Regions from separate parts of the Streptomyces sp. NPDC041122 genome, predicted to be linked through region 2. Evidence: riboswitches for the same ligand, from Rfam matches in the RefSeq annotation. Region 2 holds a riboswitch; each other region holds the start of a gene.
The links. A riboswitch is a leader RNA that binds a small molecule or an ion and turns the genes downstream of it on or off. The one in region 2 is predicted to bind cobalamin.

Region 1 (10,495 bases), on a different contig from region 2:
CGCGCCCGTCGAGGAATCCGTCGTCCAGGGCGCGGGCGAGGGCGTACCCGGTGAGGAAGGTCTGTCCGGTCTCCAGGACGGACCAGATCGCGAGCCGCACCACGACCGGCCAGCGGCGCCGGAGGAACCGCACGCCCCGGCGGTACGGGCCGCGCGGCGCACCGCCCGCCCCGGACGGCGCGGGCGCCCGCTTGCCGGACGGCGAGGACTTCACGCGGCGAACACCTCCCGGTACTCGGGCAGTCGCCACAGTTCCGCGTGGGTGCCCACCGCCCGGATCCGGCCCTCGTGCAGCCAGGCCACCGCGTCCGCGCGGGCCGCGGTCGCCGCGCGGTGGGCGATGACGAGGCGGCTGCGGTGCGGGGTGTGGCGGAGCAGCGCCTCGGCGATGTGGTGTTCGGTCACCGTGTCGAGGCTCGACATCGCGTCGTCGAGGATCAGCAGCCGCCCGCCGCGCGCGAACGCGCGGGCCAGGCCGAGGCGTTGGGCCTCCCCACCGGAGAGCGGGGCGTCGTCGCAGGGGGTGGCGTAGCCGTCGGGGAGGCGGGTGACGAAGGTGTCGGCGCGGGCGGCGCGGGCGGCCTCGCGGACCCGGGCGGGGGTCGGACGCGGGGCACCGAAGCCGATCGTGCCCTCCAGGGTCTCGCCGAGCAGGGCGGGCCGCTCGAAGGCGTAGCCCACCTCGCGGCGCAGCTCCTCGCGGGTGAGCGAGGCCAGCGGCACGCCGTCGAGGCGCACGTCGCCCTCGTCGGGGTCGGCGAGCCGTCCCGCGAGGGAGGCGAGCAGCGACTTGCCGGCGCCCGAGCGGCCCACGACGGCGACGGTGGTGCCCGCGGGCACGGTCAGGTCGAGGCCGTCGAGCACGGCGCGCCCGCCGCGGCTCACCCTGATGGCGCGCAGTTCCAACAGGCCGCCCTCAGGCGGCAGTTGCTCGGTCCCGTACCGGGTCTCGGGTTCCGCGAGCACCTCCGCGAGGCGCCCCGCGGCAGCCCGCGCCCGGACCAGGCCGCTCAGCTGTCCGACGAGCATGCCGATGCCGGTGGCGAGCACCGCGTACCGGGACGCGGCGAGCAGGTCGCCGACGCTGATGCGGTGGTGGAGCACCAGGTGTCCCGCGACCGCGGCGACCGCGATCTGCAGGAGCGGGGCGACGGCGACGGCCTGGGCCTGGGAGCGGCCCTGGACCCGCCACATCCGGTGGCCCTGGTGGCTGAGCTCGGGCAACGGCCCCAGTACGCGCGCCGCTTCCTTGTCCTCGGTGCGGGCGGCCGCGATGGTCCGCGCGCCGCCGATCGCCTCGCCGAGGCGGCCCGCGATGTCCCCCTGGACGCGCTGGTAGCGGGCGACGCAGTCGGAGGAGACGCGCACGAAGGTACGGAGGAGCAGGAAGAGGACGGGCGCGCCGAGCACGAAGACGACGGCGAGCCAGCCGTCGATGAGGGCGAGCGCGACCACCGCGCCGACGGGTGTGACCAGCGCGGCGAGCAGGGCGGCGAAGGTGGCGGGCGCGATGCCCGCGTGGGCCGCGTTGTCGATGAGTCGGGCCACCAGGTCGCCGGGGGCGAAGCGCGCGGTGGTGCGCGGTCCGACGGCGAGCACATGGCGTACGACGCGGCCGCGCAGCCAGGCGGTGGTGCGGGCGTTGGTGGTGCCGGTGAGGACGCCGTCGACGGCGTCCAGCAGGGCGCTCGCGGTGATCAGCGCGGCGCACACCAGGATCCAGCGGGTGGCGTCGGTGTCCCGTCCGCTCAGGTGGCCGGTGAGGAGGGTGTCCAGGGCGTGGCCGATGGCGAACGGCAGGAACAGGGCCGCGCCCGAGCCCGCGACGGCGCACAGCGCGAGGGCCGTGCAGCGGGCGGCGCTGTACCGGGTCGCCGTACCCAGCAGGCGGGTGTCGGCGGCGGGTCGGCGCGGGCGGATGGTCGTCGTCGCCATGCGGTGCGGGTCTCCGTCGCCTCGTCGGGTGCGTGGGCCTCGTCGGGTGCGTGCGTCGTGTCGGGCGCGTACGCCTCGCGGGCCCCTCGTGTCTCACGGGTGGCAGCGGTGGACCCGGGCGGGCCCCTTACGGGGTGCCGCCCGGGCCGTCATGTCGTTCCGCTCAGAAGCGGTCAGGCATCAGAGGCAGAGGACCACGCTGGCCTGGCTCCAGCACAGGAGCAGGCTCGCCTGGCTGCCGCCACCGCCGCCGCCGCCACCGGTCATCTCGTCGGATTCCATGCCCTGCAGGTCGAGAAGTGCCATGAGATTCCCTCTCTCTAAGGGGAGTTGATGCCCCCCGTGGTGTGGTGTCACGACCCCGCGATGTCACGGGACCGGGTCTGTGGCTGCCGCAGGGGCGGCAGGAAGGGGATGTGCGCGGTGCCGTCCCCGAGCGCCCCGGCGAGGGCGAGGAGGCAGCCGGCCGTTCCGGTGTGCAGGTCCATCGAGAGGCGCAGCATCTGCTCGCCGGGGAAGGCGAGCCGGCCCGCGTACGACATCGCGAACCAGCCGAGTTCCTCGACCTGCGCGGCGATGTCGTCGGGGGTGATGCCCGGCGTGGTGCTGCGGCTGACGTGCAGCAGCAGTCCGGCCCGCCCCTGGAAGAGTCCGGGCTGTACGCAGAAGCGGGAGCGCGCGGCGGCCAGGATGCCGGGCCGTGCCGCCTCGAACCCGGGGTCGTCCCGGTGGGTCAGGTAGTCGTCGAGGACCATCCCGATGCCGACGCTGCCGGCGCCGAGGTAGGGCATGGTGCGCCAGCCCTCGTTCACCGAGAGGCTGCCGTCCTTCTCGTGGGTCACGCACTGGGCGAGGTCGGCGCGCAGGGCGCGGGCCGCCAGGTCGAGGAGGGCGGGGTCGCCGTTCCGCTCGTACAGGCGCAGGAAGAGCAGTGCGGATCCGGTGGCGCCGCGCAGCAGTCCGGCCCGGCGCCGCCCGGCCTTGGGGGCGGGCTCCGCGTCCTGTTCGGTGAGCCGCGCGGCGAGGAGTTCCGCCGCCTGTTCCGCGTGCCGGGCCAGAGCCGTCTCGCCGGTGCTGTGCGCGAGCGAGTCGAGGGCGAGGCCGAGGCCCGCGAGGCCGCCGTACAGGTCGGAGGGGAGGCGCTGCCACTTCTCCCTGAGGACGAGGTCCATGAGGTCGAGCGCGCGGGTGCGGTGGCCGAGCCGGTCGAGGACGTGGGCGATGCCGGCGAGGCCGTCGTGCAGTCCGAGCGGGGTGCCGGTGGGGGCGGGCGCGGTGTGCTTCAGGAGCCAGCGCTCGCCTTCCTCGTACCGTTCGGCGCCGCTCTCGTCGAGGGCCAGCAGGACGCCGGCCGCGCCGTGCGCGATGCCGAGCCCGCCGCCCTCGGCGAACTGGGCGACGTCGCCGGGGAAGAGCCGGTCGTCGCGGTCGGGGGTGGCCGAGGCGAGGATGGCCTCGACCATCGAGTCGCGGCTGAGGGGCCAGTCGGCGGGGTCGACCAGCGGTGCGGCGGCCCTGGCCGGCTGACCGGTGGCGCCGGTCCGGCCCCCCTCCGGAATGCCCCCCTCCTGGGCCTCCGCGTCTCCCGCCGCGCGGACCGGCGCCCGTTCGTGACCCGCTGCCCGGCGCTGTCCGCCGTGCTCGATCTCGGCCACCGCCTCGGCGAGGAACTCCGGCGGTACGTCGGGGAATTCGGCCGCGATCACCTCGGCGAAGTGGGCCGCCTTGCCGCGGTCGATGGAGAGCAGCGTGGTGATCGGCAGGAAGAGGGCGAGGCGCAGACAGGCCAGGGCGTACGTGTCGACGTCCGTGCCGGTGCGGTCGGGCGGGGCGAGGAAACCGGGGTGCGCGACGACCTGTCGTCCGGCGTCGCCCACGGCCGTCGCCGCCTCGAAGTCGAGGAGCCGGACGCCCCGTTCGTCGGGGGTGACCATGATGTTGAAGAGGTGCAGGTCGTTGAAGACGACGCCCCGCCGGTGCACGGCGGCGACGGCCTCCTCGACGGCGCGGTGCATGCGCAGCGCCCAGGCCGTGTACTCGGATATCTCGGCCGGGTCCGGTTCGCTGGTACACAGCGGGTGGCGGTGGGCGAAGAAGGAGTTGAGGGTGGAACCCTCCAGGAAGTCCATGACGAGGAAGCGGTGGCCGTCCAGGAGGAACCAGTCGCGCACCTCGGGGGCCACGCCGAGTCCGGAGAGCTTCTCCAGGGCGTCCTTCTCGCGCTCCAGCCGGGCCACGGCGTCGGCGCCGTCGGCGGCGAGTCCCGCGTACGGACGGCCTTCCTTGAGGACGACCTTGCTGCCGTCGCGGGTGTCGGTGCCGGCGTAGACGCCGCCGCCGTTGGAGAAGTGCAGGGCCTTCTCGATGCGGTACGGCAGGTCGGCGACGGTCGAGGTGTTGCGGGCCTCGAGCGCCGGTTCGAGGAAGGCGGGCAGCGTCAGCCACTCGGGGACCTTGAAGGCCGGGTCGCGCGGGTCGGGGACGAGCTCGCCCGCGCCGTTCTCGATGGCGGGGACCAGGGTGCCCCTGCCGTTGTCGACCATGCGGCGGGTGAACGCGCCGTATCTGACGTAGAGCGGGCCCTGCCGCCAGCGCAGGTCGGTGAGGATGTACGGGCCCTCGAAGCCGTCGAGGAGCTCACCCAACTCGGTGACTATCTCCTGGAGTTGCTTCTCGTCGGCCGGGTAGACGGTGACGGCCTTGCCGCTGTGGTCGCGCCCGGCGTACTTGCTGTTGCGCAGGTGCAGCAGGTGCTTGGCCGGCACGAACTTGAAGGGGACCTTGCGGGGCACGCAGTAGTCCCAGACGATCCCGGCGACGCGGTCCGCGTTCTCCAGGGTGGCGGAGACGTGGATCTTCCAGCCCTGCTGGGGGGCGGGGAGCGAGGCTCCGCTGTCGTCGACCGGGACGACGGAGAGCCAGTCACCCATGCGGCCGGCACGCCAGCCGGCGGGGACGGGGCGGCGGGCCGCGGAGAATTCCGGGGCGCTCGCGGTGCCCGTGGACGACAGTCGGTCCGGGGTCTCGTAGAAGTGTCTGTCGGCGAGACAGTAGACCTCGTACCGCTTGTCCATGGTGTCCCCTCTCTGCTCGGCCGTGGCAGAGAGATTTCCAGGGCGCAGGAGGGCGGAACAGTCACGAGTGTCATCGCATCACCGTGCGGAACGCATGCGTAAAGTCACGTTCGCTCATGTTCGAGAGAATCAGGGTATCGACGGGTAGGACAAATGGCGACACCCGCGCCCCCATCGGATGAGCGGGGCGCGGGTGCAGGCTGGTTGACGGCGTGACGGTGACTACTCCTCGACTACTCCTCCGGCGGGAACACGACCTCCCCACCGTCGGTGAGCGTGATGGTGATGGCCTCGACCGGGCAGCCCTCAGCGGCCTCCAGGACCTTCTCGTTGGCGTCGGTCTCGGCGTCCGCGGGGTGCGACTGACGGGCGGTGTCCAGCTCGAAGCGGCCGGGCGCGGTGAGCACGCACATGCCGGAGCCGATGCACACCGACCGGTCGACCTCGACGTGCCAGCGGTCCCCCATCAGGCACCCGTCCCCTCGTAGCCGGCCGGGAGGTGGATCATCTTGTGCTCGAAGTACTCGCCGTATCCCTCGGGCCCGAACTCCCGGCCGAGTCCGGAGTTCTTGTAGCCGCCGAAGGGGCCGAGCATGTCGAGGCTGAAGGTGTTCACGGAGTACGTGCCGGTGCGGACCTGCCGTGCGATGTCGATGCCGCGCTCCACGTCGGCCGTCCAGACGCTGCCGCTGAGCCCGTACTCGGAGTCGTTGGCGATCTTCACCGCCTCGCTCTCGTCGCCGTACGGCAGCAGGCAGATGACGGGGCCGAAGATCTCCTCGCGGGCGATCCGCATGGAGTTGTCGACGTCGCCGAAGAGGGTCGGCTCGACGTACCAGCCGCGGTCGATGCCGGCCGGACGGCCGCCGCCCGCAAGGATCTTGGCGCCCTCCTCCTGGCCGATGCGGATGTAGTCGAGGGAGCGCTGCCGCTGGCGCTCGGCGACGAGCGGGCCGAGTTCGGTGGCGGGGTCGAGCGGGTCGCCGACCTTGAGCGCGGACGCGGCGGCGGCGAAGGCCTCGGCGAACTCGTCGTAGCGGGTGCGGGGCACCAGGATGCGGGTCTGGGCCACGCAGGCCTGGCCGTTGACCATCCAGGCGAACGGCACGATGCCCGCGACGGCGCTCGCCGCGTCGGCGTCCGGCAGCACGACGGCGGCCGACTTGCCGCCGAGCTCCAGCGTCACGCGCGTCAGGTTGCGGGCCGCGACCTCCATGACGCGCTTGCCGGCGGCGACGGATCCGGTGAAGGAGACCTTGTCGACGTCCGGGTGCCCGACGAGGTACTCGCTGACCTCGCGGTCGGCGCTGATGATCGACAGCACCCCCTCCGGAAGCCCGGCCTCGGTGGCGAGCTCGGCGAGGATGTACGCGTCGAGCGGCGCCTCCGGCGAGGTCTTGAGGATCACCGGGCAGCCGGCGAGCAGCGCGGGCGCGAGTTTGGCGGCGGCGGTGAACTGCGGGACGTTCCACGGCACGACGGCCGCGACGACGCCCACCGGTTCGCGCCGCACGAGGAGGCGGCCGAGCACTCCGTCGCGCGCCTCCTCGTAGGTGAAGTCGCGGGCGACGGTGATCGCCGCGTCCCACACCATCATCGCGGCGAGGGCCTGCACCATCACGCTGGAGGTGTAGGGGGTGCCGTTCTCGGAGCTGATGACGCGGGCGATCTCCTCGTGGCGCAGCGCGAACCCGTCCTTGATCTTCGTGACGACCTCGATGCGCTCGTCCAGGGTCATCCGGGGCCAGGGCCCGTGCTCGAAGGCGGCCCGGGCGGCGGCGACGGCGCGGTCGACGTCGGCGGGGGCCGCGTGCGGCACGCGGGCGAAGACCTCTTCGGTGTGCGGGGAGACGACGTCGATGACGCCCTTGCCGAGCGGGTCCACCAACTCCCCGCCGATGAAAAGCTGTCCGTGTTCCACGAGCTCGGTCATGGCTGACTGCCTCCTGCGGAGCGCTTCCTGACACCGTTTCAGAACTGATACCAGTTCTAGTTGGAGGAGTCCGCGAACGGAAGGGCCAACTCGCCATCGAGTCCGTCGACTTGGGCGACCATTGAAACCAGTTCTAGTTATAGTGGCGGCACCAGCGACAGAGACGAGGCGCCCATGACGCAGGTGAGCGGCACGCAGGCGAGCGGCCCGCCGGTGATCGAGCACGGCGGCGGCGTCCGGAGCATCAAGGTCCCGATCCCCGACAACCCCCTCGGCTTCACCCTGGTCCACCTCCTGGACACCGACGCGGGCCCGGTCCTCATCGACACCGGCTGGGACGACCCGACCTCCTGGGACGCCCTCACCGCCGGGCTCGCCGCCTGCGGGACGGGCGTCGCCGACGTGCACGGCGTCGTCATCACCCACCACCACCCCGACCACCACGGGCTCTCCGGAGCGGTCCGCGAGGCGTCCGGCGCGTGGATCGCGATGCACGAGGCGGACGCCTCCGTCGTGCGCCGCACCCGCGCCAACCCGCCCGAGCGCTGGTACGGCTACATGGCGGCCAAGCTCACCGCCGCCGGCGCCCCCGCCGACCACGTCGCCCCGCTGCTCCGCGCCCGCGAGGAGGGCAGGCCCCGCAGGCTGCCCGGACTCGATCCCGCGCTGCCCGACCGGGACATCACACCCGGCGAACTCCTCGCCCTGCCGGGCCGGCGCCTTCGGGCGGTGTGGACCCCCGGCCACACCCCGGGCCACGTCTGCCTGCACCTGGAGGAGGACCACCCGGCGGGCCTCGCGGGCCACGGCCGCCTCTTCTCCGGCGACCATCTGCTGCCCGGCATCACCCCGCACATCGGCCTGTACGAGGACCCCGACGACCACCTGGTGACCGACCCCCTCGGCGACTACCTCGACTCCCTGGAACGCGTCGGGCGCCTCGCCCCCGCCGAGGTGCTCCCCGCCCACCAGCGCGCGTTCACCGACGCCCCCGGCCGGGTCCGCGAACTCCTCGACCACCACGAGGAGCGCCTGACGGGCCTGCTCACCCTGCTCGCCGAGCCCCTCACCCCCTGGCAGCTCGCCGAGCGCATGGAGTGGAACCGCCCCTGGGGGGAGATCCCCTACGGCTCGCGCAACATCGCCGTGTCGGAGGCGGAGGCGCACGTCCGGCGCCTGGTGAAGCTGGGGCGCGCGGAGGCCGTGGCCGGGAGCGATCCGCTCACGTTCGTGGCGGTGTGACCCGAAGGGCACACGGACCGGCCGGTAGAGTGAAGGAGTCGTCCTCACGTCCGCGCAGGGGGAAGCCGGTGCGAATCCGGCGCTGACCCGCAGCCGTATGCCGAGCGTCAGATTCGGTGAGCCGGAATGCCCGGCGCGGAACGTGACCGGCTCGCGTCACCGGACCCCGGTGAGCGGCACCGTCGAGGTATACGGAGCCGGAGCCGCCCGGAGGCCGTGCCCGCACGGTGCCGTGCGCCCCGCTCCCCGCAGGGAGAGGCAACCCGCCCCATCATGAACGTTCGTCGCAGCGCCGCGGTCCTGGCCGCCGTCGCCGTGCTGGGCTCGGCCGCCGCACCGGCCGCCGTCGCGGCCCCCTCCCCGAAGCCCTCGACCGCGCTCCCCTCGGGCCTCTACGGCAAGAAGGACCCCAAGTTCGACGGCGTCTTCCGCCAGTCGTACGCCCTGCTCGCCCAGCACACCGAGGGCGTGCGGCCCGCCGCCAAGGCCGTCGACTGGCTGACCGGGCAGCAGTGCGCGAGCGGCGGCTTCGCGCCGTTCCGCGCGGACGCCACCGAGCCGTGCAACTCCAAGACCGCCGTCGACAGTAACTCCACCGCCGCCGCCGTGCAGGCCCTCGCCGCCCTCGGCGGCCAGGACACGACGGTGAAGAAGAGCGTCCAGTGGCTGAAGTCGGTGCAGAACAAGGACGGCGGCTGGGGCTACAACCCGGGGCTGCCCTCCGACGCGAACTCCACCGGCATCGTCGTCGGCGCGCTCGTCGCGGCCGGCGAGAACCCCACCTCCGCCAAGTCCCGGGACCGCAAGTCGCCCTACGACGCGCTGTCCGAGCTCGCGATGGACTGCGGCAAGGACGGCGGCGCCTTCGGCCTCGCGGACATGAAGTCCGGCAAGCTCGCGCCGAACGCCGACGCCACCGCGGCCGGCGTGCTCGGCAGCCTCGGCCGGGGCCTGGTCGTGACGCCCGCCAAGAAGAACGTCTCCGGCGCCCCGAAGTGCGCGGAGCCCGACACCGCCGCGCAGGCCGCGAGCAACGGCACCGGATACCTCCTGAAGACCCTCGGCAAGACCGACGGCCACCTGATCTCCTCGCTGCCGGGCGCCACCGACCAGCCGGACGTCGGCAACACCGCGGACGCCGTGATCGCCCTCGCCGCCGCCGGGCAGAAGGAGCAGGCCGAGAAGTCCGCCGAGTGGCTGACGAAGAACTCCGCGGACTGGGCGAAGGAGACGGGCCCCGCCGCCTACGCCCAGCTGGTCTTCGCCGCGCACGCGACCGGCATGGACGCCCGCGACTTCGGCGGCGCCGACCTCGTGCAGCAGCTCAACGCGCAGGGCCCCGCCCCGCAGGACGCGTCGGACTCCGCCACCGCGTCGGCCGAGGAGGACAAGAAGGACGACGACGGCGGCGTCAGCGTCTGGTGGATCATCGGCGTCGGCATGGTCGCCGGCATCGGCATCGGCTTCCTGTACAGCGGCAACCGCAAGAAGAAGCAGCCGTGACGCGAGGCCGCGAGCGGCACGGCCGCCCGGCGCGGGCCGGGCGGCGCGCCCGCGCCCTGACGCTCGGGACCGTCCTCGCCGCGCTCCTCGGCGTCCTCGCCGTCGCGCCCGCCCAGGCCGCCGGCTACCGCTACTGGTCGTTCTGGGAGCGGGACGGCGGCCGGTGGACGTACGCGAGTCAGGGCCCCGGCACCGCGCGGCCCGAGGACGGCGCCGTGCAGGGCTTCCGCTTCGCGGTCTCCGAGGACTCCAAGGACGCCGCGAAGCCGCGCGGGGCCGCCGTCTTCGAAGACATCTGCGCGAAGACCCCGGCGAAGGACGGGCGCAAGCGCGTCGCCCTGGTCGTCGACTTCGGCACGGCCGGTGACGCCCCCGACGGCGAGACGCCGCCGAAGCCGCGTACCGCCTGCGCCCAGGTCGGCGCGGACGCCACCAGCGCGGAGGCGCTCGCCTCGGTCGCGAAGCCGCTGCGCTACGACAGCAAGGCGCTGCTCTGCGCCATCGACGGCTACCCGAGGGCGGGCTGCGGGGAACAGGTCGCCGGGGACGGCACGGGCAAGAAGGAGTCGGCCGACGCGCCCTCCGAGCGGGACGGCGACGCCGGCGGGCCCTCGTTCGGCCTGATCGCCGGGGTCGTCGCCGTCGCCCTGCTGGGCGGCGCCGCCCTCTGGCAGGCCCGGCGCCGGCGCGGCTGACGCGGCGCGGACGACGGACACGGACGACCCGATGACGGACGACCACGGCGGGCGCGCGCCGGGAGCGCTGCGCCGCCGCCTCGCCCCCGCGGCGCACCGGAGCAACGCGCTGC
Region 2 (10,495 bases):
CGGCGACGGACCGTTCGCCGTGCCGACCCCGCCTGCCCATGCCCGCCCTCCCGTGGCCCACCTTGGCCATGGACGCGACAGGCGGTACCTTCAGTGGGTTATCGACGACGGCACGACGGAAGCCGGTGAGATCCCGGCACGGTCGCGCCACTGTGTGCGAAGGGTCCTCGGACCACTCGTGAGTCAGACCCGTGGCTGTCGTCCTGTGCTCCACCGAGATGGGACGCGAACTCCCGAGGAGGCCCTGCCATGGCGCAGCATGTCGCCCAGCCGACCGCCACCACCCCCGTTCTGCCGGCCAAGCTGCCGCTGAAGGCCATCGCCCCCTGGGCGGTCTTCTTCGGTGTGCTGATGCTGGTCCTGCTGTACTTCGTCGGCGCCGAACAGGGCGCCACCTCCGTTTTCAGCGGCGCGGAGGTCCACGAGTGGGTGCACGACGCCCGCCACCTGCTCGGCTTCCCCTGCCACTGATCCAGAGGAACGCCGTGCGCTCATGAATTCAACAACCGTACGAAATCTGCTCGTTCGGGGCATGCTCGCCGGCCTGGGGGCCGGCGTGCTCGCCCTGATCGTGGCCTACTTCCTCGGCGAGCCGAACGTCGATAGTGCCATCGGCTTCGAGGAGGCCCACGCCGGCCACTCCCACGGCGACGAGGTCGAACTCGTCTCCCGAGGCCTGCAGTCCACCGCGGGACTCGCCACCGGAATCCTCGTCTACGGGGTCTCCTTCGGTGGCATCGCGGCACTCGCCTACTGCTTCGCCCTGGGCCGTGTCGGCCACTTCGGCGCGCGCCCCACGGCTCTGCTGCTGTCCGGCTGCGCGCTGGTGGCGGTGTACGTCGTGCCGTTCCTGAAGTACCCGGCCAACCCGCCCGCCGTCGGCAACCCCGACACCATCGGCAAGCGGACCAGCCTGTACGTACTGATGATGGTGCTGAGCGTGCTGCTGGCGATCGGCGCGACCCTTCTGGGCAAGCGGCTCGCTCCCAGAATCGGCGACTGGTACGCGACGGTCGCGGCCGTCCTCGGCTTCGCCGCGGTGGTCGGTATCGCGTACGCCTTCCTGCCTGTCGTCAACGAGGTGCCCGAGCACTTCCCGGCCGCGCTGCTGTGGCGCTTCCGGCTGTCGGCTCTCGCGATGCAGATCACTCTGTGGGGCGGATTCGGCCTGCTCTTCGGCGAGTTGGCCGACCGCCTGCTCCGCCCGCAGGCCCACACGCCGGGCCGGGCCGTACCCGCCGGACAGTGACCACCCGGGGCCCTCACAGGCCGGGGATCGGCCGACAACCAGCCGCGGAGCCGAGTGGCCGGACGACTCCCACCGCAGCACATCAGCCTCGGCGGCCGCGAAGTCGTCGCCTTGACCCTCGACGAGTACGAGCAACTCATCGCGAGCCGACGGCAGATCGGTGGCCGGAGCGCGAAGGTACGCATCCTTGCCTCGCAGGCCAAGCGGGCCGAGCGTCCAGTGCGGGACCTGGAGGCGCTGGTCGGGACGTGCGCGGGGGCGGAGGCCAGGCCACCGGGAGATCGACCCCCAGGGGCGGGCTTCAGCCTGCGTCAGCGCAAGTTCAACGGGCGCCCCATCCGCACGTTCCACCGGCCGGACCGGCCGCTGAGCTCCGTGAGCGTCAGTGGTGTCACGTCGAGCCGCCAGAACGCGGTCGGCGGCGCGCCGGTCGCGTGGACCACCGTGGCCCGTACGACCTCCGGTTCCACGACGGCGATGACGCGTCCGCCGTCCGGCTCCGCCGACACCATGTCCAGCCAGCGCGTCACGCGTGCGCAGAAGGCGCTCACCGACTCTCCACCGGGCGGCGCGTATTCCGGATCCGTGAGCCAGCTCGCGACGGCTTCCGGTTCCCCGGCGCTCACGTCCTCCAGCGTCCTGCCGCGCCAACGCCCCATATCCATACCGGCGATCCCAGAGCTGTCGGAAATGTCGGCGGTGTCGACGGTGTCGGCGACACGACCGGTCGACGTCGGCGAGGTCGTTGCCGGGGTGAGTCCGAGCGCCTCGGCCGTCTCCCGGCACCGCGTGCTGCCGGAGGAGACGACGGTGGCGCCCGCGGGCAAGGAACCGGCCGCCGCACACGCGTCGGCCCGTCCGCCGGCGTCGAGCGGGGCGCCGTCGTCGAACCGGGCCTGACGCACCGACGCGGACATGGCGGGCGTGACGAGCAGGAGGCGGATGGTCACCGGACGTTCCTCAAGTGCCGTGCGAAACGGGCGGGTTGGGAGGCGTAGGGGCTCCGGGGGGACGCGCCGACACCGCGGTCCCGGCCGCGGTGGAACCCCTACGGCAACCGCTGTGCGCCCTCGCCGCACCGGGCCCGCAGATCGGCGATGGCGTTCTCGAAGTCGGCGAGCGACTCGAAGGCGCGGTACACGGACGCGAACCGCATGTACGCCACCGGGTCCAGCTCACTGAGCGGCTCCAGCACGGCCAATCCCACTTCGTGCGTGGACAGTTGGGCGCTGCCCGACGCCCGTACGTTCTCCTCCACCTGCTGGCCGAGCCGCTCGAGCATGTCCTCGGTGATGGGGCGGCCCTGGCACGCCTTGCGGACGCTGCTGACGATTTTGGTACGGCTGAACGGTTCGGTCACGCCGCTGCGTTTGACCACGAGCAGGGAGTAGGTCTCCACCGTGGTGAACCTCCGCTGGCAGTGCGTGCACTGCCGCCGGCGACGGATGGAGGTCCCGTCATCGGTCGACCGACTGTCGATGACGCGGCTGTCGGGGAGCCTGCAGAAGGGGCAGCACACCGTACGTGTCCTTTCCGATTCCCTCGGATGGTCAGGGTGTCTTCCGGCGTCCGGCCGACCGTGAGTGGATTCCGATGATAACCGATCTGACCTGGCTCTTTACACCAGATATACCGCTCCGTCAGGTTGTTCACTGATGGACAGTCACCAAGCCTTATCCCGCCCGGAGGCGCATCGCGCACCGGCGGCCGCGCCGATCGCGTGCGCGACCCGCACCGCGTCCGCCGTCGCCCGCACCTCGTGGACCCGCACGGCCCATGCGCCCTGATGGGCGGCGATGGCGGAGAGCGCCGCCGTCGCGGCGTCGCGTTCGCGGGCGGGTGGTGGCGTGCCGTCACCGTCGGACAGGACGCGTCCGAGGAACCTCTTCCGGGAGCCCGCGACCAGCACGGGACGGCCGAGGGAGCGGAGTGCGGCCAACTCGGCCACCAGGCGCAGGTCGTGCTCCGCTTCCTTGGCGAAACCGAGGCCCGGATCGATCACGAGACGCTCGGGAGGGATGCCGGCGCCCACGACGGCGTCGAGCCGGGCGCGCAGTTCGGCCACGACCTCGGCGACCACGTCGTGGTACACCGCCCGGCTGTTCATGTCGTGGCTGAACCCGCGCCAGTGCATCACCACGAAGGGAACGCCGCTCGCCGCCACGACGGGGAGCATCGCGGGGTCGGCGAGCCCTCCGCTGACATCGTTGACGAGGACCGCGCCCGCCGCGACCGCCCGCTCCGCGACCGTGGCACGCATGGTGTCGACGGAGACCGTGACGCCCTCGGCCACCAGGCCCCGGACCACGGGGACGACCCGTCGCAGCTCCTCGTCCTCATCGACCCGTGACGCGCCCGGGCGGGTCGACTCGCCGCCGACGTCGACCAGATCGGCGCCCTCGGCCATGAGGTCGAGCCCCCGCTTGCAGGCCGCGGGCGTGTCGAACCAGTGGCCGCCGTCGGAGAAGGAGTCCGGCGTCACGTTGACGACGCCCATGACAGCGCATCGACCCCAGTCGGGCAGTCCGTCGACCGTGTGACGGCCCGGGTGGCTGTGCATATGTGGTGTTCTCCGATGTGCCGGGGGAGGGGTGGGGCCGGGGCGCCGTCGACGCCGCGGCCCCACCTCCTCGGGGATCACGAGGCGGACAGTTCCTCGCGGACGGTCCTGGCCGCGGCGACCAGGTTCTCCAGGGAGGCACGGGTCTCGGGCCAGCCGCGGGTCTTGAGGCCGCAGTCCGGGTTCACCCAGAGCCGCTCGGCGGGGATCGCCTCAAGTCCCTTACGCAGCAGGGCCGCTGCTTCCTCGGTGCTCGGTACGCGCGGGGAGTGGATGTCGTACACGCCCGGGCCGGCCTCCCGCGGGTAGCCGTGGGCGGCGAGTTCGCGGGCGACCTGCATGTGGGAGCGGGCCGCCTCCAGGCTGATGACGTCGGCGTCCAGGTCATCGATGGCCTGCACGATGTCGCCGAACTCGGCGTAGCACATGTGCGTGTGGATCTGCGTGTCCGGCCGTACCCCGCTGGTGCTGAGGCGGAAGGACTCGGTGGCCCATGCCAGGTAGGCGGAGTGGTCGGCGGCGCGCAGCGGCAGCGTCTCGCGCAGGGCGGGCTCGTCGACCTGGATGACCGAAGTCCCGGCCGCCTCCAGGTCGTTGACCTCGTCGCGCAGGGCGAGCGCGACCTGGCGGGCGGTGTCGCCGAGTGGCTGGTCGTCACGGACGAAGGACCAGGCGAGCATGGTGACGGGGCCGGTGAGCATGCCCTTGACGGGGCGGCTGGTGAGCGACTGGGCGTACGTCGTCCAGCGCACCGTCATCGGCTCGGGCCGCGAGATGTCGCCGGCGAGGACCGGCGGGCGGACGTAGCGGGTGCCGTAGGACTGCACCCAGCCGTGCTGAGTGGCGAGGTAGCCGGTGAGCTGCTCGGCGAAGTACTGCACCATGTCGTTGCGTTCGGGCTCACCGTGCACCAGCACGTCGATGCCCGCCTTCTCCTGGAAGGACAGGACCTCGCGGATCTCGTTCCTGATGCGCTCCTCGTACCCGGCCGTGTCGATCCGCCCGGCCCGCAGGTCGGCGCGGGCGGTGCGCAGTTCGGTGGTCTGCGGGAAGGACCCGATGGTCGTCGTCGGGAGCAGCGGGAGACCGAGGGCTGCACGCTGGGCCGCCGCACGCTCCGCGTACGGCTGGGAGCGTCGGGCGTCGGCGTCCGTGACCGCGGCGGTACGGGCGCGGACGGCCGGGTCGCGGGTGATGGTGGAACCGGCGCGGGAGGCCAGGTCGGCGCGGTTCGCGGCGAGTTCGGCCGCGATGGCTTCGGTGCCCTGGGAGAGGCCGCGCGCCAGGACGGAGATCTCCCGCGTCTTCTGCCGGGCGAACGCCAGCCAGCGGGCGACCTGCGGGTCGATGTCCCGCTCCGCGGTGGCGTCCAGCGGGACGTGCAGGAGCGAGCAGGACGCGGCGACGTCCACGCGGTCGGCGAGCCCGAGGAGTGTGCCGAGGGTGGCGAGGGACCTCTCCAGGTCGTTGATCCAGATGTTGCGGCCGTTGACGACACCGGCGACCAGCCGCTTGCCGGTCAGTCCGCCGACGGCGGCGAGGTCGTCGAGGTTGGCGGCGGCCGTCTCGGTGAAGTCGAGGGCCAGGCCGTCGACGGGGGCCTTGGCCAGAATGCCGAGCGCGTCACCGAGACGACCGAAGTACGAGGCGACCAGGAGCTTGGGGCGGTCGGTGAGGGCGCCCAGGTCGCGGTAGGCGCGCTCGGCGGCGTTCAGCTCGGCCGGGGTGCGGTCCTGGACCAGGGCGGGCTCGTCCAGCTGGACCCACTCGGCGCCCGCCGCGCGCAGGTCCGCGAGCACCTCGGCGTAGACGGGCAGGAGCCGGTCGAGGAGCGTCAGCGGGTCGAAGTCGGCGGCCACACCCGGCGCGGGCTTGGCGAGCAGGAGGTACGTCACGGGGCCCACGAGGACGGGACGCGCCGTGTGCCCGATCGCGAGGGCTTCCGTCAGCTCGGCGACCTGCTTGGCGGAGTCGGCCCGGAACGCGGTGTCGGGCCCCAACTCGGGCACCAGGTAGTGGTAGTTGGTGTCGAACCACTTCGTCATCTCCAGCGGCGCCACGTCCTGCGTGCCGCGCGCCATCGCGAAGTAGCCGTCGAGGGCGTCGGCCTGTACGGCCGCGCGGTGCCGCTCGGGGACAGCGCCGACCATGACACTGGTGTCGAGAACGTGGTCGTAGTACGAGAAGTCACCGGTCGGCACCTCGTGGAGGCCGGCGTCGGCCAACTGCCGCCAGTTCGACCGGCGAAGGTCCGCCGCGGTCTCCCGGAGGGCGGCAGCGGTGACGCGGCCCTTCCAGTAGCCCTCGATGGCCTTCTTCAGCTCCCGGTTCCGGCCCTGGCGGGGGTAGCCGTACACGGTGGCTCGTGCTGCCGCGGCTGCGGGCTGCGCTGTCACGGAACTCTCCTTCGCGAGATGTGTCCTGGTTCTCCCGGAGACCGGACGGGGCGCGAAGGGACGACTGACCGGACGGACCACGCCGCGGTCGGATGCCGCGCGTGCCGCTCGATATGTACGCCGACCCGCCCACGAGGTCACCGAAAGCGCCGCACGTGATCGGTCACGTGCGGGCAACGGGCAGGTCTTCGGACTCGCGGGCACGTCACGTGTCGGCCGGACACGGGACACCTACTGGCCGTCGCTTCCCGGACCCGGTCGGGTCCAGTGCTGATGACGGCGGTCGTTCCCACTCACCGCTGCGGGGCAGTCCCGGATTCCCACCGGGTTCCCTCTTACGACGCATCCCGCCTGGCGGACGGGGCGAACCAGCTGCACCGCTCACCCTAGGCGCACGGAAACCGATCGCACACCCCGGCCCGCATTTCGACATGTGAAGCGGGTCACGAGCGTGACACCGGGTGTCATCTCGCTCCGGCACACGTGAGAGGAGTGCCGGGCGGATCACCACTCCGCCCCGCACCCCTCTCCCGCAGCAGCCGCGGGCCCCTCAGCCCGGCGGCGGACCCGGGCCCCTCAGCCCCGGTCGTAGGTGTGGAACCCGCCCCTGCTCGGCAGGTTCAAATCGCCGCGTGGTACGGCGTGTTGGGGGGGCGATGCACTCCCGCGCGGCGCGGGCTGCGACCACGACCGCCTCGCAGGCCACGGTCGTGTCCAGGCCGGTGACTCCCCAGCCATCACAGTCCCTCCGGACGGTGCACGAGATGGCGCGTGTAGGCGTCCGTGGTGAAGAAGGCGGGCAACTCCCGTGCCAGCGCGGTGCGTTCGAAGAGTCCCCGGACATCGTCGAGCGGCGCCCACGGGTACTCCGCGCCGAGGGAAGCCAGTTCGTCCTCCAGTACCTCCAGGACCCGCTCCCGGTCGACGACCCGGTGCCGCAGCCACTGCCAGATCTGTACCCGTGCGATCTCCGCCGTGGCGGCGTCCTCCATGAGCCCGTCGAGGGCGACGGCGCCCTGCCCGCGCAGCCAGGCGGCGAAGTAGCGCAGCGCCACCGCGACGTTCGTGCGCACGCCCTCCGGGGTGGGCCGGCCGCTGGTGCGCCGCACGGAAAGGAGCTGCTCCGGCCCCACCTCGACGTCGTCGCGGGTGCGGTCGAGCTGATGCGGCCGCGGTCCGAGGACACCGTCGAAGACATCCCGGCAGACGGGCACCAGAGCGGGGTGGGCGACCCGGGAGCCGTCGAAGCCGTCCTCGGCTTCACGCTCCTTGTCGAGTCGCACCTGGGCGAGGGCGGCCTGGTGTGCCTCGGCGTCCCTGCCGGGTACCTGGGCGGCCATTCCACCGATGGCGTGGGCACCGCGCCGGTGACAGGTGCGCACGAGGAGCTCGGTGTAGGCGCGCATGAAGGCTGCCGTCATGGTGACCTTGGCGCGGTCGGGCAGCAGGAAGTCGGTGCGGTGCCCGAAGGTCCTGATGAGGCTGAACAGGTAGTCCCAGCGTCCCGCGGTGAGACCGGAGCTGTGTTCGCGCAGCTCGTAGAGGATCTCCTCCATGGCGACGGCGGCCGTGACGGTCTCGATCAGGACGGTGGCCCGGATCGTGCCCCGGGGCATGCCGAGGAGTTCCTGGGCGAGCACGAACACGTCGTTCCACAGCCGTGCTTCACCCCGGCCCTCCAGCTTGGGCAGGTAGAAGTACGGACCGTGTCCGGCGTCGATCTGCCGCTGGGCGCAGTGGAAGAAGTAGAGCCCGAAGTCCACCAGCGAAGCCGGCACGGCGCGGCCGTCGATCCGCAGGTGCTCCTCGGTCAGATGCCAGCCGCGCGGACGGACGACGATGGTCGCGAGCCGCTCACCGAGCCGGTACCGCTTGCCCTTCGGAGTGGTGAAGTCGATGCGGCGCTCGATGGCGTCCAGGAGGTTCAGCTGCCCGCCGACGATGTTGTCGCAGGTGGGGGCGGTGGCGTCCTCGAAGTCCGCCATCCACACCTGAGCACCGGAGTTGAGCGCGTCGACCGTCATCGCCCGGTCCGGGGGGCCGGTGATCTCCGCGCGGCGGTCGGTCAGGCCGGGGGCGGGCGGCGCCACCCGCCAGGAGGCGTCCGCGCGGATGCGGGTGGTGGCGACGGAGAAGTCCAGGGGGGAGCCGGCGGCGAGCCTGGCCGCCACGCGTGCCCGCTCCCTGAGGAGGTCGGCGCGGCGCTCGGCGAAGGCGTCGGCGAGGCGGCCGACGAAGTCCAGGGCCGCCGGCGTGAGGATCTCGTCGTGACGGTGGCCCCCTGGCGTGCCGAGGAGCTGGATGCGGCTGGTGGGCGCGGAGACGGGCATGAGGCTCTCCTCAGCGGGAGCGGCCGGGGGCCGGACGGAGACGGTCGTCCGGCCCCCGGCCTGATCGCAGGGTGGGGCTGGATGGGGTGGGGAATGACGGGCCCCGCCGACAGGGCCCGGGCGCGGCCTAGTGGAACTGCTCGGTCTCCGTGGAGCCGGCCAGCGCCGTGGTGGAGGAGGCCGGATTGACGGCGGTCGACACGAGGTCGAAATAGCCGGTGCCGACCTCTCGCTGGTGCTTGACCGCGGTGAACCCGTGCTCCTGCGCGGCGAACTCCCGCTCCTGGAGGTCGACGTAGGCGGTCATGCCGTGCTCGGCATAGCCGCGCGCCAGGTCGAACATGCCGTGGTTGAGCGAGTGGAAGCCGGCCAGGGTGATGAACTGGAAGCGGTAGCCCATCGCCCCCAACTCCCGCTGGAACTTGGCGATCTGGTCGTCGTCCAGCGCGGCCTTCCAGTTGAAGGACGGCGAGCAATTGTAGGCCAGCATCTGGTCCGGGTGCTCGGCGTGGATCGCCTCGGCGAACTCACGGGCCTGGGCGAGATCGGGCGTGCCGGTCTCGACCCAGATCAGGTCGGCGTACGGGGCGTAGGCGAGGCCCCGGGCGATCACCGGCGCCATGCCGCCCCGCACCCGGTAGAAGCCCTCGGCCGTTCGCTCGCCGGTCACGAACTCCGCGTCACGCTCGTCGACGTCGCTCGTGAGGAGGTTGGCGGCGAGCGCGTCGGTGCGGGCCACGATCAGGGTGGGCACGTCGGCGATGTCGGCGGCGAGCCGGGCCGCGTTGAGGGTACGGATGTGCTGGCCGGTCGGCACCAGTACCTTGCCGCCGAGGTGACCGCACTTCTTCTCCGAGGCGAGCTGGTCCTCGTAGTGGATGCCGGCCGCGCCCGCCGCGATCATCGCCTTGGTCAGCTCGAAGGCGTTGAGCGGACCGCCGAAGCCGGCCTCCGCGTCGGCGACGATCGGCGCGAGCCAGTCCACCGAGGCGTCGCCCTCGCTCGTGGCGATCTGGTCGGCGCGCAGCAGCGCGTTGTTGATCCGACGCACCACCTGGGGAACGGAGTTGGCCGGGTACAGGCTCTGGTCCGGGTAGGTGTGCCCGGCCTGATTGGCATCGGCGGCGACCTGCCAGCCCGACAGGTAGATGGCCTGGAGGCCGGCCTTGACCTGCTGGACGGCCTGGCCACCGGTCAGCGCGCCGAGCGCGTGGATGTAGTCCTGCTCGTGCAGCTGCCGCCACAACCGCTCGGCGCCGCGCCGGGCGAGAGTGTGCTCCTCGCGCACACGGCCGGAGAGTCGGACGACCTCGTCGGCCGTGTAGGTGCGCTCGATGCCCTGCCAGCGCGGGTCGGTCGCCCAGTGCTGTGCGAGCTCCTGAGCCGTTGCCGTCGTCGTCCCTGCCTGCGCCATGACCGTCTCCCGGGAGTGGTGAACTGTGCGAATACGTGGCACGGAGTGCCTGTGCGATGAAGGATGTGCGGCCCACCGATGCCGATTCGGCAGAGCGGGTGGTGCGAGCAAGGTGACTGCGCTTCCGGCCGGAAGGGTCGGGATCGCCGATGTCAGGGCATTGAATCGTGCCCCGACCTCGTTCCGTCCGGCGGTTCTCGGTGGGCCGTGACTCGACTTTGGCACTGGCACTCGGTGCCAGCAAGCGAGGGAAGCTGCCAACTTCTGCGCATCTTTCTCCCGCCTTTTGCCAAGGTTGTTAATCCCCGTAACGCCCTCCTGGTGGTTACGATCGCGGCGCGACGCCTGACGAACACGACGGGGAACGACGGGGACGGGAGCCACAGGTGAGCAAGACCTACGCGGGAGCACGGCTGCGGCGACTGCGCGAGGAACGCCGCATGAGCCAGGCCGAGTTGGCCCGTGCCCTGGCCATCTCCCCGAGCTACCTCAACCAGATGGAGCACGACTCACGGCCCCTCACCGTGCCCGTACTGCTGCGCCTGA
Region 3 (10,495 bases), 120 kb from region 2:
TAGGCGCGGGTGCCGCGGGTGCGGGGCAGCACGCGGTGACGGGTCGAACGACCTGAACGTCAGCGCGTGCTCGGGCGACCGGGCATCTCGACTCCTCGCAGGGGCGGGTGCTGCCGTGAGACTACCGGGGCGGGTGGCGCGGGCGAAGCGGATAACGCCCCTCCGCGCGAGCCCCTGCCCCTCGTGCCCCCCGTGTCCCATGGGTGGCCTCCCCTCCGTACCCAAGCGTGTCGCCCGCTGTTCGCCCGGGCGTCACCTGCCGTCACCCCGGATCGGCGACCATTCAGTCCGGCATTCCGGTTGAGATCCGTTTCGCGGTACCCCGAGGGGAATACGTTGCAACGCCCACGTCCAGGACGTACGTACCAGAGAGGGAGAGCGCGCACGGCCCTCTCCCTGACGGCCCTGCTGTCGCTGTCCCTGGCGGGATGCGGTGTCGCGGGACTCGGGGACGACGACGGTGACGGCGAGGGGCGGGCCGCCGCAGGGGCATCCGCCGTCGCGGGGATCGACTGCGCCGGCACGGGCAGGGTGCAGGGGACCGGTTCGAGCGCCCAGCAGAACGCGATGAAGCACTGGATCAAGCAGTACCAGGGCGCGTGCCCGGGGGTGCGGATCGCGTACAACCCGATCGGATCCGGGGCGGGCGGCGCCCAGTTCCTGCGCGGCGCCACCGCGTTCGGCGGCTCGGACAGCGCGCTGAAGCCCGAGGAGGCCGCGCTCTCGAAGGACGTCTGCCGCGGCGGGCGGGCGATCGACCTGCCCATGGTCGGTGGGCCCATCGCCCTCGGGTACGACGTCCCCGGCGTCGACGATCTGGTGCTCGACGCGCCGACCCTCGCCAGGATCTTCGACCGCGAGATCACCACGTGGGACGACCCGGAGATCCGGCGTCTCAACCCCGGCGCCGACCTGCCGTCCACGCCGGTACGCCCCGTCCACCGGTCCGACGACTCCGGGACCACCCAGAACTTCCAGGCCTACCTCGCAGGTTCGGCCCCCAAGGAGTGGCCGCACCCGGTGGGCAAGGCCTGGCAGGGGACGGGCGGAGCCTCCGCGAGCGGATCGAGCGGCGTGGCGGCGGAGGTGACGTCGGGGTTCGGCGCGATCGGGTACTTCGAGCTGTCCTTCGCGCGGGCCCGCGAGATCAAGACCGTGGCACTCGACACGGGCGCGCCCGCCCCGGTCGAACCCACGCCCTCGACGGCGTCGGCCGGTATCGCCCAGGCCCGGGTCGCGGGCCGCGGCAACGACATGACGCTGAAGTTCCGCTATGGCGCCTCGGCGCCGGACGCGTACCCCATCGTCCAGGTCACCTACGAGATCGTCTGCGACAAGGGGAACCAGCGGCAGACCCTGCCCGCGCTGAAGTCGTTCCTGACCTACACGGCGAGCGAGGAGGGACAGCGGGACCTGTCCCGGCTGCACTACGCGCCGCTGCCGGAGTCCGTCGCGGGGCAGGTGCGGGACGTGGTGCGCACGCTCTCCTGACACCGGGCGCCGGCTACTCCGGCGCCCAGCAAGAAGGCCCTGATTCCGCCGAGCTCCTCGTCGGTGAGGTCGCTTTCGGTGACATCGCTGAGCAAGTCATGCGTGGGCGCGGCCCGTGTGGCGAGACGAGCTCGCGCATGTATTCGTGGATGGCCGCCATGGCTGCCTCTCGCTCTTCCTCGGTGGCGGCCAGGGGTATGGACGTCTCGGTGTGCCGCTGGAACGTGTCCCGGTCGGCGGAGGGCACGTCGAGCAGTTCGCAGGTGATGGACTACCTGTGAGGTCGCGCGGGTGCGTTTGAGTACCCGTACTCATGATCGGCTCGCCCGGCTCGCGCAGGCTGGGGGTGCAACCCGAAGCCGAGGAGAGGGAGCCAGCAGTGACCAAGGGTAATCGAGTTCGTCCGCTCTCGCGTGTGATCGGAAGCCGGCCGGTGCGATCGGTCGTGGGGCTCGCACTGGCGGGCGTGACGGCCGCGGTGCTCACCGGCTGTTCCATGGAGGACGCGACCTGCGGCGGCGGGGAGTATCCGGTTCTGAGGGTGGGAAGCAGCGGATCCGCGTGCGCCCCCAAGGGAGAGGAGCCGCCCAAGGGCTATTCACGCTATCCCGCGGGCAAGGTCCCTGAGCACGTCGGCGACAAGTGGGATACGTACTGGGAGACGCACACCGTCGACAAGGACGGGAAGATCATCAAGCTGAAGGACGGTCAGTGAGCCTCGGGCGCCGGAGCGGAAGGCGGGAGCGGGGCCGGACGCCGGAGCGGGAGCCGTCCGGGCGCTGGGCGTCCGAACGGCGGTCGCCGGGCCGGAGTTGGGCCGCTCGTTCCTCGCTCTCGATCCTGTTGATCGCGTAGACGGCCGGCATCAGGCCCGAGGTGGCCAGAAACGCCCCCAATAGGTCGGCGCCGGTGCGGAATCCGAGGCCCCGATCGGGTTCGAAGAGACACACGGCGGCGAGGAGGGTGGCCGCGCCGATCGGCACGTTGATGAAGAAGATGGAAGCAGGAGTCCACCGAAGGCGATCATGTAGGCGTGGTCGAGCCAGGCGAGGTTCGATTGTGTGAAGTCCAGTTCCCTTCCGATCGTGGGGAGCGCCACGGTGACGACGCTGCCGTCCAGAACGATGATCAGCACCCCGGTACACAGCGTGGCGCGACGTCAACGACCTCGGCGAGCTGGACGTCGTGCGCGTCGAACCCGCCGGCTAACCCCGAGCGACCTCAGCGGTGTGTGCGGGGGCGTAGCGCTCACCCACTACCTGGTCGCTCAGCGGGTTCAGCGCGGCCAGCGTCTCGGCGTCCAGTACGAGTTCCAGCGCGGCCGCGTTCTGCTCCAGCCGGGCCGGGCTGCGGGTGCCCGGAATGGTGGCCACCGCTACCCCGAGCCGCTCGGCCTGGGCGTACACCCAAGCCAGCGCCACCTGGGCCGGGGTGGCACCCAGCCGGTCGGCCACCTCGCGCACGGTCTGCGCGATCCTCTCGTTGGCCTCGCCCGCTTCGTCGGCGAAGCGGGGGTTGGTGCGCCGGAAGTCCCTCTCGCCCAGCGTGGAGCGGTCCAGGGTGCCGGTCAGGAACCCCCGCCCCAACGGCGAGTACGGCACCAGCCCGATCCTCAGCTCTGCCATCACCGGGGTGACCGCCTCGGCTTCGCGGGTCCAGAGCGAGTACTCGCTCTGGACCGCGGCGATCGGGTGCACCGCGTGGGCCCGGCGCAGCAGCTCGCCGTCGACCTCGGACAGGCCCAGATGGCGGACCTTGCCCGCCGCGACCAACTCGGCCGTCGCCCCGACGGTCTCCTCGATTTCCACGTCCTGGGGCGGCCGGTGGGCGTAGTACAGGTCGATCGTCTCGACGCCCAGCCGCAGCAACGAGGCGTCACAGGAGCGCAGCACGAAGTCCCGGGCACCGCGGATGCGGCGTCCCCGGGTCGCCGGCACTGCGGTCGATGCCGAACTTGGTGGCCAGCTGCACCTGGTTCCGGCGGCCGTGGATGGCCCGGCCGACCAGCACCTCGTTGTGCCCGGTGCCGTAGGCGTCGGCGGTGTCCAGGAACGTGACGCCCAGCTCCAGGGCCCGGTCGATGGTGGCCAGGCCGCCGTCCCAGTCGGCGGGGCCGTAGCTCTCGCTCATCCCCATGCACCCCAGGCCCATCGCGCTGACGGTGAGACCGGGCGAGCCGAGCGCGGTTCGGGTGATCATGCGTGGATGCTCCTCCGGGTCAGGTGCGGCGCGAGCGGGTGAGGGTGAAGCGCTCCACCTTCAGCGGGTCGCCACAGGACCCGGACACGAGGTGGGTTACCGGATCCTGCGCCGGCACGGGCTACCGCGTGGCCGTGTCCGCCGCATCACCGTCATCGCCGAGGACCTCGCCGCCGACGCCCGCCAGGGGGGCCGCATCGGACCCGCCGGCGCCTTCCAGCGCGTCAGCTGACCCGCACAGTCCCGCTACGCGCTCCCGGTCTGAGGCAAAAGCGCCGCTTCGGCCTGCGCCACGGGGTACGGATCAGCGCCAGCGGTTGTTGCTGGTATGGTCCCCGGCGAGCCAACGGGCGAGGTCGGCGTGTGCGGTGGCGCGCTGCTCGACGTCGATCTTCTCCACGTCGGGGTGGTCGACGGCGAACTCCAGGATCAGCCCGTTGGGGTCCGTGACGTACAGCGAGACACAGAAGCCGTGGTCGATCACGTGAGGGTTCGCGTCCACGGAGCCGGCCGCCTCGACGCGCTCGCGAATGGCTTCTTGTGCCCCGGCCTCGACCTTGAAGGCTATGTGGCGCAGAGGAGTTGAGTTGATGCTGGTCCTGAACTCCTCCTGGTCGTTGCGGTCCGCGAACTGAAAGAAGGCGAGCGCGCTGCCGTCGGCCAGGCCGTAGAGAGCGTGACTGTAGGCGCGCTCGACGCCGTGCATCACCTCGCGCTCGGTCCACGTGGCCACTAACGGCAGGCCGATCACGTCCTCGTAAAAGCGGCGGTTGGCTTCCTGGTCGTCGGTGATCCAGGCGTGGTGGTGGAGACGGAGGGGCAGGGACCGGGCCTGGGCGTGCGGCTCAGACCGTGTCTGCATCTGCGTCGGTGTCTGCGTCATGTCGGTCATCTCCTGTACGTAGGCGCGTAGTTGGCTGGTCGTCGATGCTGGTCGGCGTCGCCCTGAAAAGAATGCCACTAGCACAGGTTGAAGGTTAAATCATTTCTGGCCATGTTCGCGGTCAGGCCGCTTGCCGGCCGCCCCGGCCATCAACGGCGCTTTCGGGGATGAAGCGACAGGAAGAAACGATCCCAAAGGCGCGGCGGCACGTTCGGCCGCCGGCCCGCCGCGCGGTCCGGACCCGTGTGGCCGGAAAGGCGGGGGTGGACTTACTAGGACGTCCAACTATATGTTCGTGACCAGAGCCCGCGGTGCAGGGAAGCCGGTGTGAATCCGGCGCGGTCCCGCCACTGTGACCGGGGAGTGCGTTCTCGCCGAGCGATACGCCACTGACGGACGAGTCCGTCGGGAAGGCGGGAGAACGCGCGCTGATCCGGGAGTCAGGATACCGGCCGCGGGGTGTTCCGTGTTGTCCACGAGGATGGAGCAGACACGCATGGCACCGGTCCGTACCCACGACCCAGGTGATCCGGCGAAGCGAGCGGCGGCCGTCGCCGACGCTCGACTCCACGACGGCTCTTAGGCCTTCGCGTCCCACGTCAGGCCCATCGATCCGCCTGTCCGGCGGTGCCGTCGGCCTGCCGTGCCATCTTCGGATCTCACCTGACGAGAGCAGGCTCTCATGGTCCGTGAACTGACACATTTCATCGGCGGCAAGCACGTGCGCGGGGCCTCCGGGCTGTTCGCCGACGTGTACGACCCCAACTCCGGCTCCGTACAGGCCCACGTGCCGCTGGCGGGGCGCGACGAGACGGCCGCGGCAATCGCCGACGCCGAAGCGGCGCAGCGCGGCTGGGGCGAGTGGAACCCGCAGCGGCGCGCCCGCGTGATGCTGCGCTTCCTCCAACTCGTCGAACAGGAGCGGGAGTCGTTGGCCCGGCTGCTCTCCTCCGAACACGGCAAGACGATCGCCGACGCCCACGGCGACCTGCAACGCGGCCTAGAGGTGGTGGAGTTCGCGGCGGGCATCCCGCACCTGCTGAAGGGTGAGTTCAGCGACAACGCCGGCACCGGCATCGACGTGCACTCCCTGCGCGTACCGCTCGGCGTCACCGCCGGGATCACCCCGTTCAACTTCCCCGCGATGATCCCACTGTGGAAGGCCGCGCCCGCGCTCGCCTGCGGAAACTCCTTCGTTCTCAAGCCCTCCGAACGCGCGCCCTCGGTGCCGCTCCGGCTCGCCGAGCTGTTCCTGGAGGCGGGGCTGCCGCCCGGCGTCCTGAACGTGGTCAACGGCGGCAAGGAAAGCGTGGACACCCTCATCGAGGATCCGCGCGTGCAGGCGCTCGGCTTCGTCGGCTCCACGCCCGTGGCCGCGCACATCTACGCGAGCGCCGCCGCACACGGCAAGCGCGCGCAGTGCTTCGGCGGCGCCAAGAACCACATGATCGTGATGCCGGACGCCGACCTCGACCAGGCCGTGGACGCGCTGATCGGCGCCGGGTACGGCTCGGCGGGGGAGCGGTGCATGGCCATCTCGGTCGCCGTGCCCGTCGGTGAGGAGACCGCCGACGCGCTCGTCACCCGCCTCAAGGAACGCGTCGCGGAGCTGCGCATCGGCCGCTCCGACGACCCCGAGGCGGACTTCGGCCCGCTGGTCACCCGCGACGCCCTCGACCGGGTCCGCCGCTACGTGGACATCGGCGTCAACGAAGGGGCCGAACTCGTCGTCGACGGACGGGACGTCACCCTGCCCGGCCACGAGGACGGCTTCTTCGCGGGTGCCACGCTCTTCGACCGCGTCTCGCCCAGGATGCGGATCTACCGCGAGGAGATCTTCGGCCCGGTCCTCTGTGTGGTCCGTGCCGCGGACTACGAGGAGGCCCTGCGCCTGCCCACCGAACACCCCTACGGCAACGGCGTCGCCCTCTTCACCAGGGACGGGGACACCGCCCGCGACTTCACCCGCCGCGTCGGCGCCGGCATGGTCGGCGTCAACGTGCCGATCCCCGTGCCGGTCGCGTACCACACCTTCGGCGGCTGGAAGCGGTCCGGCTTCGGCGACCTCAACCAGCACGGCCCCGACGCCGTGCGCTTCTACACCCGTACGAAGACCGTCACCTCGCGCTGGCCGTCCGGGGCCAGGGAAGGCGCGAGCTTCACCATCCCGACGATGGGATGACGGCGATGACACCGACGGCCGCCGCCCTCACCAACGACCATCCCGCCGCCCTCACCAAGGACCAACTCGCCCTGGCCGAGGTCACACTGGACTTCGCCGAGGAACACCTCGCGCCGCACGCCGTCGCCTGGGACCGCGACAAACACTTCCCCGTGGACGTACTGCGCAAGGCCGCCGCGCTGGGCCTCGGCGGCGTCTACGTACGCGAGGAACACGGCGGTTCGGCGCTCGGCCGCACCGACGGAACCCTCGTGTTCGAGGCCCTCGCCACCGGCTGCCCCTCCATCGCCGGCTACCTCTCCATCCACAACATGGTCGCCTGGATGATCGACCGGTACGGCGACGAGAGGCAGCGCGCCCGCTGGCTGCCCGACCTGTGCACCGCGGCAACGCTGGGCAGTTACTGCCTCACCGAGCCGGGGGCCGGATCGGACGCCGCCGCCCTGCGGACGCGCGCCGAACGGGACGGGGACGGCTATGCGCTGACCGGCGTCAAGCAGTTCATCTCCGGAGCGGGCGCCTCGGCCGTCTACCTCGTCATGGCCCGCACCGGAGAGGAGGGCCCCCGCGGAATCTCCGCCTTCGTCGTCGAACGCGACGACCCCGGCCTCTCCTTCGGCGCCGACGAACGCAAGATGGGCTGGAACGCCCAGCCCACCCGCCAGGTGATCCTCGACGGCGTGCGCATCCCCGCCGACCGGCGCCTCGGCGCCGAGGGCGACGGCTTCCGCATCGCCATGACCGGCCTCAACGGCGGACGCCTCGGCATCGCGGCCTGCTCCCTGGGCGGCGCGCAGAGCGCACTGCACCGCAGCGTCACCCACCTCGCCGACCGCGAGGCGTTCGGCGCGCCCCTGCTGGACGCGCAGGCACTGCGGTTCCGCCTCGCCGACATGGCCACCGAACTGGCCGCCGCACGCGCGCTGGTGCGCCAGGCCGCGGACGCCCTCGACCGGGGCGACCCGCGGGCCCCGCAGCTGTGCGCCATGGCCAAGCGGTTCGCCACGGACACCGGCTACTCCGTGGCCGACCGGGCCCTGCAACTCCACGGCGGCTACGGCTACCTCAGCGAGTACGGCATCGAGAAGATCGTCCGTGACCTGCGGGTCCACCAGATCCTGGAAGGAACCAACGAGATCATGCGTCTCATCGTCGCCCGCGGCCTCACCGAGGCCGTCCGATGACCGCGGCCGACGACTCCGTGGTGCTCCGCGTCGAAGGCCGCGCGGCCCACGTGGTCCTCAACCGCCCCAAGGCCCTCAACGCCCTCACCCACACCATGGTGTGCCGTATCGACGAGGCGCTGGCCGCCTGGGCGGACGCCCCCGGGATCGAGACCGTCGTGCTCACCGGCGCGGGGGAGCGCGGCCTGTGCGCAGGCGGCGACATCCGCTCCATCCATGAGGACGCCACGACCGGCGACGCCGGGGCGACCCGGGAATTCTGGCGGGCCGAGTACCGCCTCAACGCCCGCATCGCGCACTACCCGAAGCCGTACGTCGCCGTCATGGACGGCCTCGTGATGGGCGGCGGGGTGGGGATCTCGACGCACGGCAGCGTGCGCGTGGTCACCGAAAGGTCCCGGGTGGCCATGCCGGAAACCGGCATCGGCTTCGTGCCCGACGTCGGCGGAACCTACCTCCTGAGCCTCGCACCGGGCGGCCTTGGGGCTCATCTGGCGCTCACGGGTGCCCAGGTGGCGGCGGGCGACGCGCTCAGGTGCGGGTTCGCCGACCACTTCGTACCGTCGTCCGCGCTGCCCCGCCTGCTGGCGGACCTTTCCGACGCGCCGGTACGCGAGGTGCTCCCGCGGTACGTGTGCGACGCCCCGCCCTCTCAACTCATCGAAGACCGGGGGTGGATCGACGCGTGCTACGCGGCCGACACGGTCGAGGAGATCGTCGAGCGGCTCCAGGCGGCCGGCCCGCGTGCGGCGAAGGAGGCCGCCGAGACACTCCTCTCCCGCTCACCGACCGCCCTCAAGGTGACCTTGGAGGCGTTGCGGCGGGCGCGTGAAATGGGGTCGCTGGAAGCGGTGTTGGACCAGGAGTACCGCGTCTCGTGCGCGGCCCTCGCCTCGGCCGACCTCGTGGAGGGCATCAGGGCGCAGATCGTCGACAAGGATCGGGCGCCGCGCTGGGACCCCGGCACGCTCGCCGAAGTGACCGCCGGTGACGTCGGACGTTTCTTCGCCCCGCTCGGGGCCCGCGAACTGGGTCTGGCAGACGGGGCGACGGATCAGGAGGTGGCGTGGTGACATCCGCACAGTCCACGGCGGCACGGAACGTCGCCTTCATCGGCCTCGGCCACATGGGCGGGCCGATGGCCGCGAACCTGGTCGGGGCCGGATACCGCGTCACCGGCCACGACCTCTCGGCCGAGGCCGTGACTGCCGCCGCCGAGCGGGGCGTGCTGCCCGCCGCCTCCGCCACTGCGGCCGCGCGGGAGGCCGACGTGGTGATCACCATGCTCCCCGCCGGACGCCACGTACTCGCCCTCTACGGTGAGGAAGGCCTGCTCACGGCGGCGCCCCCGGGCACGCTGTTCGTCGACTGCTCCACCATCGACGTCGCGGACGCACGCGCCGCCCACGAGGCCGTCGCCGCGGCGGGGCACCGGGGCCTCGACGCCCCGGTGTCCGGCGGCGTGGTGGGAGCCGAGGCGGGCACCCTGACGTTCATGACCGGTGGCGGCCCCGCGGAGTTCGCGGCGGCGGAACCGTTGCTGGCCGCGATGGGAAAGCGGGCGGTGCACTGCGGCTCCGCCGGGGCCGGGCAGGCGGCGAAGATCTGCAACAACATGATCCTCGGCATCACGATGGTCGCCGTCAGCGAGGCGTTCGTCCTCGGCGAGAGCCTGGGCCTCACCGCGCAGGCCCTGTTCGACGTGGCTTCCACAGCATCCGGGCAGTGCTGGGCGCTCACTTCCAACTGCCCCGTGCCGGGCCCTGTCCCCACGAGCCCGGCCAACCGCGACTACCGGCCGGGGTTCGCCGCCGCGCTCATGGCCAAGGACCTCGGCCTGGCCGCCGGCGCGGCCCGCGCGTCCGGCGTGGACGCCGCGCTCGGACTGCGGGCGGCCGCGCTGTACGAGGAGTTCGTCGCGGACGGCGGAGCGGGGCGGGACTTCTCGGCGATCGTGCAGGCGATCCGTGAGCGGTCCGAAGGGGACGCGGCGTGACGGATGCCGTCGTGGGACCGCCGACGACGCTCGGCGGCGGAGCGGCGAAGTCGGCGGCCCCCGAAGAGGAGCCCGTGCAGCGCCCGGTGCCGCACGTCACATGAGGTGAACGGAACCCGACGGAGTTGCGGTCCGACTCCTGGACCGGCCCGGCGCAGTAGCCGGACCGCGGCCCGTCGATCCAGGAGAGCACCACATGTCCGCCCAGCCCACCCTCCTCACCGAGGGCGACCCGCAACCGCCGAGCGCCCCACCGACTCCTCCGCGCGCCCCGGAGGGACGGTCCACGGAACGGCGGTCCGGCTGGGCGTCCCTGCGCCCGCTCGTGCTGCGCCTGCACTTCTACGCGGGTGTGCTGATCGCCCCGTTCCTGCTGGTCGCAGCGGTGACGGGGCTCCTGTACGCGGGTTCGTACCAGGCCGAGAAGATCGTGTACGCCGACCAACTCCGCGTCGACGTCCCCGCGGACGCGGCCGAACTCCCGCTGACCCGCCAGGTGGCCGCCGCCCGTGAGGCGCACCCGGAGGGCGCGGTCAGTGCGGTCCGGCCGGCACCGGAGG

Region 1: another riboswitch for cobalamin. It lies ahead of ACZ6B8_RS00935 (prenyltransferase/squalene oxidase repeat-containing protein); the one in region 2 lies ahead of metE (5-methyltetrahydropteroyltriglutamate--homocysteine S-methyltransferase).
Region 3: another riboswitch for cobalamin. It lies ahead of ACZ6B8_RS25530 (CoA-acylating methylmalonate-semialdehyde dehydrogenase); the one in region 2 lies ahead of metE (5-methyltetrahydropteroyltriglutamate--homocysteine S-methyltransferase).

What each region holds. Positions count from the first base shown of each region.
Region 1 is NZ_JBVIYQ010000001.1:207,809-218,303, forward strand. It holds gene ACZ6B8_RS00900 (ATP-binding cassette domain-containing protein) at 1-214, opposite strand, end outside; gene ACZ6B8_RS00905 (ABC transporter ATP-binding protein) at 211-1,935, opposite strand; gene ACZ6B8_RS00910 (SapB/AmfS family lanthipeptide) at 2,116-2,241, opposite strand; gene lanKC (class III lanthionine synthetase LanKC) at 2,289-5,009, opposite strand; gene ACZ6B8_RS00920 (ferredoxin) at 5,243-5,476, opposite strand; gene ACZ6B8_RS00925 (aldehyde dehydrogenase) at 5,476-6,942, opposite strand; gene ACZ6B8_RS00930 (MBL fold metallo-hydrolase) at 7,117-8,184, shown strand; cobalamin riboswitch at 8,215-8,335, shown strand; gene ACZ6B8_RS00935 (prenyltransferase/squalene oxidase repeat-containing protein) at 8,458-9,687, shown strand; gene ACZ6B8_RS00940 (SCO2322 family protein) at 9,684-10,382, shown strand; gene ACZ6B8_RS00945 (energy-coupling factor transporter transmembrane component T) at 10,414-10,495, shown strand, end outside.
Region 2 is NZ_JBVIYQ010000007.1:150,896-161,390, forward strand. It holds gene ACZ6B8_RS25015 (CbtB domain-containing protein) at 250-471, shown strand; gene ACZ6B8_RS25020 (CbtA family protein) at 494-1,249, shown strand; gene ACZ6B8_RS25025 (histidine phosphatase family protein) at 1,561-2,199, opposite strand; gene nrdR (transcriptional regulator NrdR) at 2,298-2,768, opposite strand; gene folP (dihydropteroate synthase) at 2,913-3,809, opposite strand; gene metE (5-methyltetrahydropteroyltriglutamate--homocysteine S-methyltransferase) at 3,887-6,205, opposite strand; cobalamin riboswitch at 6,368-6,594, opposite strand; gene aceB (malate synthase A) at 6,943-8,535, opposite strand; gene aceA (isocitrate lyase) at 8,663-9,949, opposite strand; gene ACZ6B8_RS25055 (short-chain fatty acyl-CoA regulator family protein) at 10,336-10,495, shown strand, end outside.
Region 3 is NZ_JBVIYQ010000007.1:271,792-282,286, forward strand. It holds gene pstS (phosphate ABC transporter substrate-binding protein PstS) at 337-1,491, shown strand; gene ACZ6B8_RS25505 (hypothetical protein) at 1,650-1,772, shown strand; gene ACZ6B8_RS25510 (SCO0607 family lipoprotein) at 1,925-2,206, shown strand; partial or broken gene ACZ6B8_RS25515 (aldo/keto reductase) at 2,697-3,690, opposite strand; gene ACZ6B8_RS25520 (hypothetical protein) at 3,782-3,922, shown strand; gene ACZ6B8_RS25525 (VOC family protein) at 3,995-4,573, opposite strand; cobalamin riboswitch at 4,866-5,044, shown strand; gene ACZ6B8_RS25530 (CoA-acylating methylmalonate-semialdehyde dehydrogenase) at 5,256-6,755, shown strand; gene ACZ6B8_RS25535 (acyl-CoA dehydrogenase family protein) at 6,761-7,939, shown strand; gene ACZ6B8_RS25540 (enoyl-CoA hydratase/isomerase family protein) at 7,936-9,012, shown strand; gene mmsB (3-hydroxyisobutyrate dehydrogenase) at 9,009-9,935, shown strand; gene ACZ6B8_RS25550 (PepSY-associated TM helix domain-containing protein) at 10,132-10,495, shown strand, end outside.